One region of the Halomonas sp. DP8Y7-1 genome, then DNA from elsewhere that is predicted to be linked to it. Evidence: predicted binding sites of a transcription regulator. Region 1 holds the regulator's gene; each other region holds the start of a gene.
What was found. The regulator PhoB, encoded in region 1, activates phosphate uptake and scavenging genes when phosphate is short. The targets are predictions, from matches to a motif close to TGTCATANNNNTGTCANA.

Region 1 (3,275 bases):
GAGTGGTGGGGTCGAGCCGCGTGTGGTCATCGCCGCCCTGATCGTTTTCCAGTCGCGACAGCAGCAGCAGATCATTGACCAGGTTCTGCATCCGACGGGTCTGGTTCTGCATCTGCGCCACCCCCTTGCCGAGCCGTTCGGGCAGCATGTCGGCCATGTCGCCGTAGGTCTCGAGATAGCCGGTCAGTACCGTCAGTGGCGTGCGCAGCTCATGGGAGACGTTGGCCACAAAGTCTCGGCGCATCTGTTCCAGGCGATGCAGGCGTGTGATATCGCGCGCCATGACCAGGCGTTCATCGTCACCGTACAGGGTGATCTGGAACTGCAGGATCATGTTCTCGTCGATGGGCGATGGCAGGCTCAGCGGCTCACGATAGTCCCGCTCGTTGAAATAGCCGACGAAGCGCGGATCACGCAGCAGGTTGGTGATATGTTGACCACGGTCCAGCGCCGGCTTCAGGCCTAGCATGCGCTCGGCAGAGCTGTTCCACCATTCGAGATCGCCATGGCGATCCAGCATGACCACACTGTCGCGCATCGCTTCAGAGGACTCCTGGATACGCTGAAGCGTTGAGCGCAGGCGTCGTTGGGTAATGCGCTGGCCCTTCTGGTAGCGATAGAGTCGATCAAACAGCTCGCCCCACAGACCGCTGGCGGTAGGAGGTTCCTGCTGGGGACGATGGGTCAGCCAGTCGTGCATGGCGTGCAGGTTGCGCAGATGATAGGCGAGACCAAGCGTCAGGCCCGCTCCGACGCCGACACTCGTCAAGGAAAAGGGCCAGCCCAGCAGGGCGCCGATGCCGACCAGCAGGGTCAAGCGCCAGACTTCTCGTCTCCACAGTCGACCCACGTCAGCTCCTGGCTCCGTTCACCTATGTCCTCCTGTCTGCCGCCAGCCGTACAGGCGCTATCAAGCCTGCGTGGAAGGGAGGCAAGACGTCACATCTTGGCCGAAAAACGGTAGCCGGTGCCGCGCACGGTCTGGATCAGCTGCTGATGTGGCTCGCCAAGGGCCTTTCGCAGGCGGCGAATGTGCACGTCGACGGTGCGTTCCTCGACGTAGACGTTGCCACCCCAGACCTGATCAAGCAACTGGCCGCGGGTGTAGGCGCGTTCCTGGTGGGTCATGAAAAACTGCAGCAGGCGGTATTCGGTGGGCCCCATGTCGAGCGACTTGCCGTCGACGCTGACGCGGTGGCTGACAGGATCGAGCTTGAGCCCGTCGACTTCCACCGGGTCTTCAACGCCGCGGGGAGTGGCACGACGCAGCACCGCTTTTAGACGGGCGACCAGTTCCCGGGGAGAGAACGGCTTGGTGATGTAGTCGTCTGCACCTGCTTCAAGCCCCTGAATCTTGTTGTCCTCCTCACCCTTGGCGGTGAGCAGGATGATCGGCAGCTCGGCGGTGGTTTCTTCCCGCTTGAGGCGGCGTGCCAGCTCGATGCCACTGGTTCCGGGCATCATCCAGTCCAGCAGCAGCAGGTCTGGCTGATCGTCCACGATAATCGCGTGAGCCGCCTGGGCATTGTCGGCCTCGAGGACCCGGTAGTCGGCCATTTCCAGAGCCACCGCGATCATTTCGCGGATGGGCGCTTCGTCGTCGACGATCAATACGGTCTTGGCTGTCATCCCGGGCCTCTTGTTCAGGGTCTTCCTATCAACGGTGACAGATGACACCACGTCAATGTGACATTTAGATGACATTGGCCGACCTGTCGAGCCCTCGTCAGCTCGACAGGGTCATCCCAGGTCGGGATAGAGACTCAGCGCCAGGCCGGCAAACAGCAGCAGGCCCGACCAGTGATTGTTGAGAAAGGCCTGGAAGCAGCGATCGCGATCACGCTCCTTGATGAGTTTCTGTTGGTGGATAAAGGTAGCCGCCATGGCCAGCCATCCCAGCCAATAGAAACCGCCGATATTCAGTAGAGCGCCCGCCCAGGCCAGCAGGCCCAGCGTTGCCAGCTGCAGCAGCGCGATGATGCGAGTGTCCCAGCGACCAAACAGCACTGCGGTCGACTTGATGCCGATCTTGAGATCATCGTCACGGTCCACCATGGCGTATTCGGTGTCATAGGCCACCGTCCACAGTACATTGGCGGTGAACAGGATCCAGCCGACCGTGGGTACCTCGCCCAGCACGGCACCGAATGCCATGGGAATCGCCCAGGAAAAGGCCGCCCCCAGCACCACCTGGGGAAAGTGGGTGTAGCGCTTCATGAAGGGATAGCTGGCGGCCAGCACGGCGCCGATCAGCGACAGCCATACGGTAAAGCCGTTGGTCAGCCATACCAGCACGAAGGCCGCTGTCAGCAGACCGACGAACAGGATCTTGGCTTCCTGCTCGCTGATACGCCCAGTCGCCAGAGGGCGGTGTTTGGTACGTTTGACGTGACCGTCGAAATGGCGGTCCGCATAGTCGTTGACGACACAGCCTGCTGCTCGCATCAGGTAGACGCCAGCGACAAAGATCAGCAGGGTGTCGCGGGCGGGAATGCCGTCCGCCGCTACCCACAGCGCCCACAGTGTTGGCCACATCAGCAGCCAAGTGCCGATGGGGCGATCCAGACGCATCAGCGCCAGGAAGTCGGGAATTCGGGCGAGGCGTCCGGGGGGACGCAGCAGGGAGCGGTCCATCGTGGTCTCTCGAGGGCTAGTGGAAAGTCGCTGTCACAGGCATCGTGGCGGGCACGCTTCAGTCGTGTCCGCATCCGCTGGTGTGGCGTTGAGCGTCGAAACAAGACGAGACAGTTCATCCATGGGTGTCGCCGGGAGCGACCATTTACTGCCAGGTCTGGTCAGCGCTTGTCGACATGACGGACCAAGCCTAGCGCGGGGAGACGGGCGTGACCAGTACAGCGCGGTCGCTGTCTAGCCTGGAGACGGGTCGAGTGACAGCGCCTCGGCCATGGCGGGCAGAAAGCTCTCTTGCACCAGCATCACCCAGCCCCCGTGGCAAAACAGAGAGCGCCGTTGCCAGATACCGCGGTATCCGTGGATAGGACGAGATATCCGGCTGATCTCGATCGGGCTGCGGCGAAGATCCGGCTGCTGAAACAGCCAACTGCCCAGCGAGTTTTCGCCAAGGCCGGCAAAGGGCGCCTGTTGATCGCTCACCCGTGGTGCCACTGAGCGTGCCACCACCCAAGGGACCTCGTCGACGCACAGCGCGACCTCGCGCAGCCAGGCCTGCTGGCCGGCCGCCAGTCCCAATGCCTCGGCCTCGTCCGGCCATGGCTGCCCCAGGTACTGGTCGAGCAGACGCACGTGAAAGCGTC
Region 2 (3,275 bases), on a different contig from region 1:
GGGACGCACCATGGCGACACCGATCACCAGACCGGCGCAGGCAACGACCAGACTACCTGCCAGCAACAGCAGCGGCGGAATCTCGGCGCCCACGAGCAGCATCACAAAGCTACCGACAGCGCCTACCGCCAGAGCCGGACCCGCCGTGGACATGACGGTGAACCAGCCGTACTGATCGGGCTGGGCGTACATGGAGGTGCCTGAGGCTCGGACCCTGGCCGCCTTGCCGCGGGCCAGGAAGTAGGCGATCAGACCGAGCAGAAGCAGCGAGCCGCTGAACATCGCCAGGAGTTGATTGGTCTGCATGGGTGTCTCTCGGAGTTATGTGCCAAAACGAGCGCATACTCGCTGGAACGTGTACCGGCCGACACCCTATCGAGGATGCCGGCCGGCGTGATCGGGACCCGGGTCCCTTACTTCAGGTCGGCCAGCTCGAGGCTAGTCTGGCTCTCGACGGCGCTGCGAGCCTCTGCACGATCCGCCTCAGGGGCAGGAATCAAGCCAATACCCTTGAGGTAGCCGATATCACCAATCATCTGCTCGCTCATGAAGGTGTTGGCGTATTCGTACATCGCCGGCACGTCGTCGGCGTGCTGGTTCTTGATGTAGAAGAACAGCGAGCGCGACACCGGGTACTCACCGCTGCCGATGGCATCGGGGGTCGGCGCGACACCGTCGATGTTGGAGCCGATCAGGGTGTCGGCGTTCTCTTCCAGGAAGGAGTAGCCGAAGATGCCGAAGGCCGCTGTGTTCTCGGCCAGGCGCTGAACGATCAGGTTGTCGTTCTCGCCGGCGTCGATGAAGGCGCCATCAGCACGGATGTCGGTGTAGCCCTCACCACCGTAGGCGTCCATTTCCTCGGAGACCGCTTCCATTACCAGCTCAGCGAAGGCATCGCGAGTACCGGAGGTGGTGGGCGGACCGTAGACGGCGATCTCGCGATCCGGCAGGGACGGGTCGATCTCGCTCCACTTGGTATAGGGGTTGTCGACCAGCTCACCGTCAACCGGCACCTTGGCGGCCAGGGCCATGAACATCTGCTCACGAGTCACGTCCATGGCGTCATTCTGGGCGGACTGGGCGAAGGCGATGCCGTCATAGCCGATGAAGGCTTCGGTGATGTCGGTCACACCGTTGGCTTCACAGGTCTCGAACTCGGAGGTCTTCATGCGACGCGAGGCGTTGGTGATATCCGGGGTATCGTCACCCACGCCGGAGCAGAACAGCTTCAGACCACCACCGGAACCGGTGGATTCGATGACCGGCGTCGGGAAGTCGGTAGTCGCGCCGAACTCTTCTGCCACGTAGCTGGCGAACGGGTAGACAGTGCTGGAGCCCACGATGCGGACCTGGTCACGTGCCTGAGCGACACCCACCACGCCCATGACGGCAGCAGCGATAGCGGTGGTCTTGAGGATGCGATTCATGGAGAAGTCTCCTGATGATGAGATGGTCAACCTTCGCGATGCACACAATGCCGCAGAAAAATGACAGCTTCATGACAGCCCACCTCGAAACGCAATATGCCCTACCACGCAATACCTGACAGGCGTGTCCCAACGGCTGACATTCCGTCTCGGCTCCCGAGACACCGGTCGCCACACTTCCTCCCCCCTCCCCTAAAAAAACGCCGCCCGTCGCCTTGCGGCAGCGGGCGGCGTTGTCGCCGGCGCGATCAGAGGGGATCAGCTCAACAGCAGTCCAATCGCCGCCGCAGCGCATAGGGTCAAGGATGCCCCTTGCAACAGCCGTCTCGGCAGTCGTGGCGCCAGCGCGGCCCCCAGCCCATGGCCCACCAACACCATCGGCAGAAAGCTCAGGCTGACCGCCAGCAACCACAGCGGCACCTTGCCCACGGCGGCAAGGCTTGCCAGCGTCATCAGCGACGATATCAGGAAGAAGGCCGCCAAGTTGCCCCTCAACCGATCCATCGGCATGCCATGCATCAAAAGGACGATGGGAGGACCTCCGATCGCCGCGACGGCGCCAAAGATTCCCGAGAGAAATCCCGCACCGAACAGCGAGCTGCGGTTGACCGGCAGGCGTAGCTTGAACAGGGTGACCAGCACGGCGAACAGCACGATGGCGGCGATCATGACTTCAAGGGTTGCCATGGGGGCGATCAACAGCAACCACACCCCCAGCAAGGTGCCCGGCACCTTGCCGACCAGCGCCATGGAGATGTCACCCATCGCCACTTCGCGACGATAGCGCCTGACCACCAGGCACGACACCAGAAAACCGTAGACCACCAGCACCACCGGCACCATGGCGGGAGCCTTCAGCAGTATCAGTGGCGCCCCGACCACCGCCATGCCAAACCCGGTGGTGCGCTGTACGAAGCACCCGAGTGCCAGCACCCCACCGACCCACAGCCAGGTCCCAAGGGTCAATTCACTGAGCGCCCACCACTGCAGCAGGCAGCTCCATGCTGCCTCGATCACGACACCACCTCATCGAGCTTGGGGGGGCGCCCCGCCAGCACACGCAGCCCCACATTCCCGATCACGGCGACCGTGACCATGGCGATGACCATCGGCCAGGCCGAGTCGATTTCAAAGGCCGTGACCAAGGCACCGGACAGTGCGGCGCTGCTGAACTGGATGCTGCCCAGCAGCGCCGTGGCCGTGGCACTCATATGACTGAAACGCTCCAGCAGCGAGGAGATGGCGTTGGGAGAAATAAGGCCGACCACCCCAAGAAAGGTCATCACCAGCGGCACGACCGTGTAGATCGAGTCCAGTCCGGTGGCGACCAAGGCCATCAAGCCGCAGGCCGCGACCAGCTGAATCGCCAGGCCCAGCCGTAGATTCTGCTGTGGGGTGCGCCTGCGCAGCAGCCGGATATTGACGCGATTCGACAGCGCCATGATCACGACATTCGCTCCAAACACAAAGGGGTAGGCTGCCGGCGACAGCCCATAGTGTTCCATGTACAGGAAGGGCGACGACGTCACAAAGGCGAAGATTCCCGCAAAGGATGCCGCGACAGCAAGGATGTAGCCCATGGCCCGACGATCGATCAGCACACTGAGATAGTTGCGCAGCACCTGCCGTGGCGATGCCACCGGCGCGTCCACTGGGCGAGTCTCTGGCAGAAAGGCACCCAACAGCCACATCAGGAAGGCGGCATAGACGGCCAGGAAGACAAAGATCAGCCACCAGTCCGCCACATACAACAGCAGACTGCCGACCATGGGCGCTACCAGAGGCGCCAGCATCAGAATCATGGCCATGGTCGACATCACCTTGGCGGCTTCGCGGCCACTGAAGCAA
Region 3 (3,275 bases), on a different contig from region 1:
GGCCGAGCATGTGGCCGACTGGCCGGGTGTGGTCTGTGCGGCTCCGGAATCTACCTATCTGGCGTGGCTGGACCTGCGGAAGTCGGCGCTGTCGGGCCAGGAGTCACCCGCCAAGGTGCTGCTCGAACGCGCTGGCGTGGCGTTGTCTGACGGGGCCGACTTTGGCTGGCCGGGCTTTGTCAGGCTCAACTTTGGTACCACCGCCGCCCAGCTGGGTGAAGCCTTGGCGCGGATGGATCGTGTGCTCGCTGGCTGACCATGTCGGCAGCCGTGCACCCGCTGGCTGACCATGTCGGCAGCCGTGCACCCGCTAAATGCCAGCAGGGCCCATCAAGGGCCCTGCTGGTGGTTGCTGGCAGACGCTGCCGGGTGAGGGGGGTGGTATTCAGCCTTCAGTACAGCAGGGCGAACAGCTTGCGCCGGTAGCTGACGGTCAGCGGATGGTCTGCCCCCAGGGCGTCAAACACCCGTAGCAGGGTCTTGCGAGCCAGGTCATCGCCGTATCCACGATCACGCTTCATGACCGTGAGCAGTCCTTCCAAGCCGTTCTCATAGTCACCGTCGGCGACCTGGCGCAGGGCCCTCTGGTAATGGGCTTCACTGTCATCGCGCCCTTCCAGAGACGCGAGTGTGGCCGCATCGGGGGCTTCCTCGCTGAACTCGATGCTGGCACGAACGCCTCGGGCTTCGGGGCCGTCGCGATCCTCTGGCGCTAGGGCGTCGAGCAGCTGGCGTGCCTCGTCATTGCTGCCCTCTGCGACCAGAACCTTGGCCAGCTGGATACGATAGGCCACGTGGTCAGGATATTGCTCGCTCAGCTCCTGGTAGATGCCGCGCGCCGTCGCGGTATCGCCGGACGCCAGGGCCTGCTCTGCCTGTTCCTCGGGACTTGCGGGGGCATCTTCAGGAGCCGGAAAGTAGCGTGCGAGCCACTCGCGGATGTCCTTTTCAGGCAGCGCACCCTGGAAGTGGTCGACCAGGCCGCCCTGGCTGATCAACTTGACGTCGGGTACCGAGCGCACGCCCAGCTGGCCTGCGATGTCCTGGTTGTCGTCGATGTTGAGCTTGGCCAACAGAAAGGTGCCGCGATACTCGCGCGTCAGCTTTTCCAGCACCGGCATCAGGTTCTTGCAGGGTTCGCACCAGGGGGCCCAGCAGTCGAGGAGGATCGGCACGCGCATGGACAGTTCCAGCACCTGCTGAATATTGCTGCGATCAACGTCGAAGATCAGATCGCTGTCGGCCGGCCCTTGGGTAGCGGCCTCTGCTTGGCCAGCGCTGTGCTGGGCGGGTTCGGTGCTCAACGGCTCGCCGGTGCGCGGGTCGACGATTGGCATGGGGACGCAACCTTGTCTGATAAGTGGATAGAGCTAAGAGATGCGGTCGCTGGTCGCCGACTTCAAGGCCTGTCGCAAGGCCGTTGATGAGCGCTATGCGACTAAAGATGGAGGTCAAATGGGACTTAGTCTTCTGCTAAATAGGCCCATGTTTCGCGTGGGGCGGCATAACACTCGCAGCCGAGTGAACGTGCGTGTCGAAGGATGGGGCTGTGCCGGCCCGGGGTCCGATCAGCAAGGCGTCGAGATAGCAGTGGCGCACAAGAAAACGGGGCAATCTCAAGAGATTGCCCCGTTTCATGATGTTTGGTAGCGGGGACCGGATTTGAACCGATGACCTTCGGGTTATGAGCCCGACGAGCTACCAGACTGCTCCACCCCGCATCAACGAGGACGAAGTATACGGATTTTTTGGCCCACGTCAACCCTGTGCGAATTCGCGTGAGATGGCTCGTACCGGTTGAGCGCAGTGGTCCATACTGGGGGGGCTGTCATGGAAATGTCAGTGGCGGACGCTAGCCTGAAGATGACCGTCGGCTTGCCCCGAGGCGTGTGACGTTCACGACGTGTTGCGCGTCATCCGTGACAGGGCTGTCGTCAGGTGTCAGGTTGGTGGCAGGTGGGCGCAACGTGGCAGGAGGCCACGCGCGATGCCTCGACACACTGTGATGAGGATCGTCTCCCGCCGATCCGTCCCAACGTGCTTGCTACAACGTGCTTGTTACAACAAGGTCCGTCGGCAAACGGCGGAAGCATAGACAATCAGGGAGGTCGTCAATGACTCAGCAAAAGCCCGTCGCATGGGTCACCGGTGGCACAGGTGGTATTGGAAGTGCCATCTGTCGCGAACTGGCGGATGCCGGTTATCAGGTGCTGGCCGGTTACAACAACCCCGAGAAGGCCAAGTCCTGGTTGGAGGCTCAGAAGTCTGATGGTTACGACAATATCGATGTTGCCGGTATTGATCTGACCGATTTCGAGGCGTGCCAGAACGGTGTAAAGAAGATCGAGGAGCAGTATGGTCCGATCGCGGTGCTGGTGAACTGCGCTGGCATCACCAAGGACGGCACCATGAAGAAGATGTCGCCCGATCAGTGGAACCTGGTCATCGACACCAATCTGAATAGCGTCTTCAACACCTGCCGTAGCGTCATCGAGAGCATGCTCGAGCAGAATTACGGCCGCATCATCAATATTTCGTCCATCAATGGGCGCAAGGGGCAGTTTGGACAGGTCAACTACTCCGCCGCCAAGGCGGGTATGCACGGTCTGACCATGGCGCTGGCCCAGGAAACCGCCACCAAGGGGATTACCGTCAACACCGTCTCTCCTGGCTATATCGCCACCGACATGATCATGAAGATTCCGGAGAAGGTGCGTGAGGCGATTCGCGAGACGATCCCGATGAAGCGCTACGGCACGCCGGAAGAGATCGGGCGCCTGGTCAGCTTCCTCGCCAGCAAGGACAACGGCTTTATCACGGGTGCCAACATCGACATCAATGGTGGCCAGTTCATGGGCTGAACCCTCTCGTGTCGGAGCCTGGCAGGCTCCGACGTCATTTGGGCGGTCGGCCATGTCGTCGACGACAACCCGCGAACGCCAATGACAGAGCGGCAACAAGAGAAAAGCGAGGCGCAAGCCTCGCTTTCCTGTTGTTGGGCGCTGGAGGGGGGGCTGCGACGTCGCCTTGTCTCCACGAACTTACCGCAGCGCTATCACGGCGGCGGCAGCTGGCGCAGCCCATCAAGCAGCGCGTCCAACTCCTGAACCTCCTTGTCCCACAGCTGGCGGGATACCGGCCCGGTGGCCAGCAACCCACACAGTACCGACAACAGTTCTTCCTCCCGTGCGGGCATCTGGCCAAGACTGTCGTTGAGACGGTCTACCTGGATGGCCAGGCGCAGGGGTTCGTCATGCTGGCCGATAGGTTGGCCC

Region 2: a site for PhoB is predicted at 1,487-1,504, ahead of KUV41_RS14685 (PstS family phosphate ABC transporter substrate-binding protein). Genes of this name have one in related genera too.
Region 3: a site for PhoB is predicted at 1,827-1,844, ahead of phbB (acetoacetyl-CoA reductase). Genes of this name have one in related genera too.

The regions. Positions count from the first base shown of each region.
Region 1 is NZ_JAHVIN010000014.1:134,746-138,020, reverse strand. Features, by position in the region: gene phoR (phosphate regulon sensor histidine kinase PhoR) at 1-850, opposite strand, end outside; gene phoB (phosphate regulon transcriptional regulator PhoB) at 940-1,629, opposite strand; gene ubiA (4-hydroxybenzoate octaprenyltransferase) at 1,741-2,634, opposite strand; gene KUV41_RS17485 (chorismate--pyruvate lyase family protein) at 2,869-3,275, opposite strand, start outside.
Region 2 is NZ_JAHVIN010000012.1:89,093-92,367, reverse strand. Features, by position in the region: gene pstC (phosphate ABC transporter permease subunit PstC) at 1-306, opposite strand, end outside; gene KUV41_RS14685 (PstS family phosphate ABC transporter substrate-binding protein) at 414-1,427, opposite strand; gene KUV41_RS14680 (sulfite exporter TauE/SafE family protein) at 1,686-2,444, opposite strand; gene KUV41_RS14675 (Bcr/CflA family multidrug efflux MFS transporter) at 2,441-3,275, opposite strand, start outside.
Region 3 is NZ_JAHVIN010000009.1:155,713-158,987, forward strand. Features, by position in the region: gene KUV41_RS12810 (MalY/PatB family protein) at 1-256, shown strand, start outside; gene KUV41_RS12815 (thioredoxin family protein) at 393-1,337, opposite strand; tRNA gene KUV41_RS12820 (tRNA-Met) at 1,645-1,721, opposite strand; gene phbB (acetoacetyl-CoA reductase) at 2,115-2,861, shown strand; gene KUV41_RS12830 (DUF349 domain-containing protein) at 3,056-3,275, opposite strand, start outside.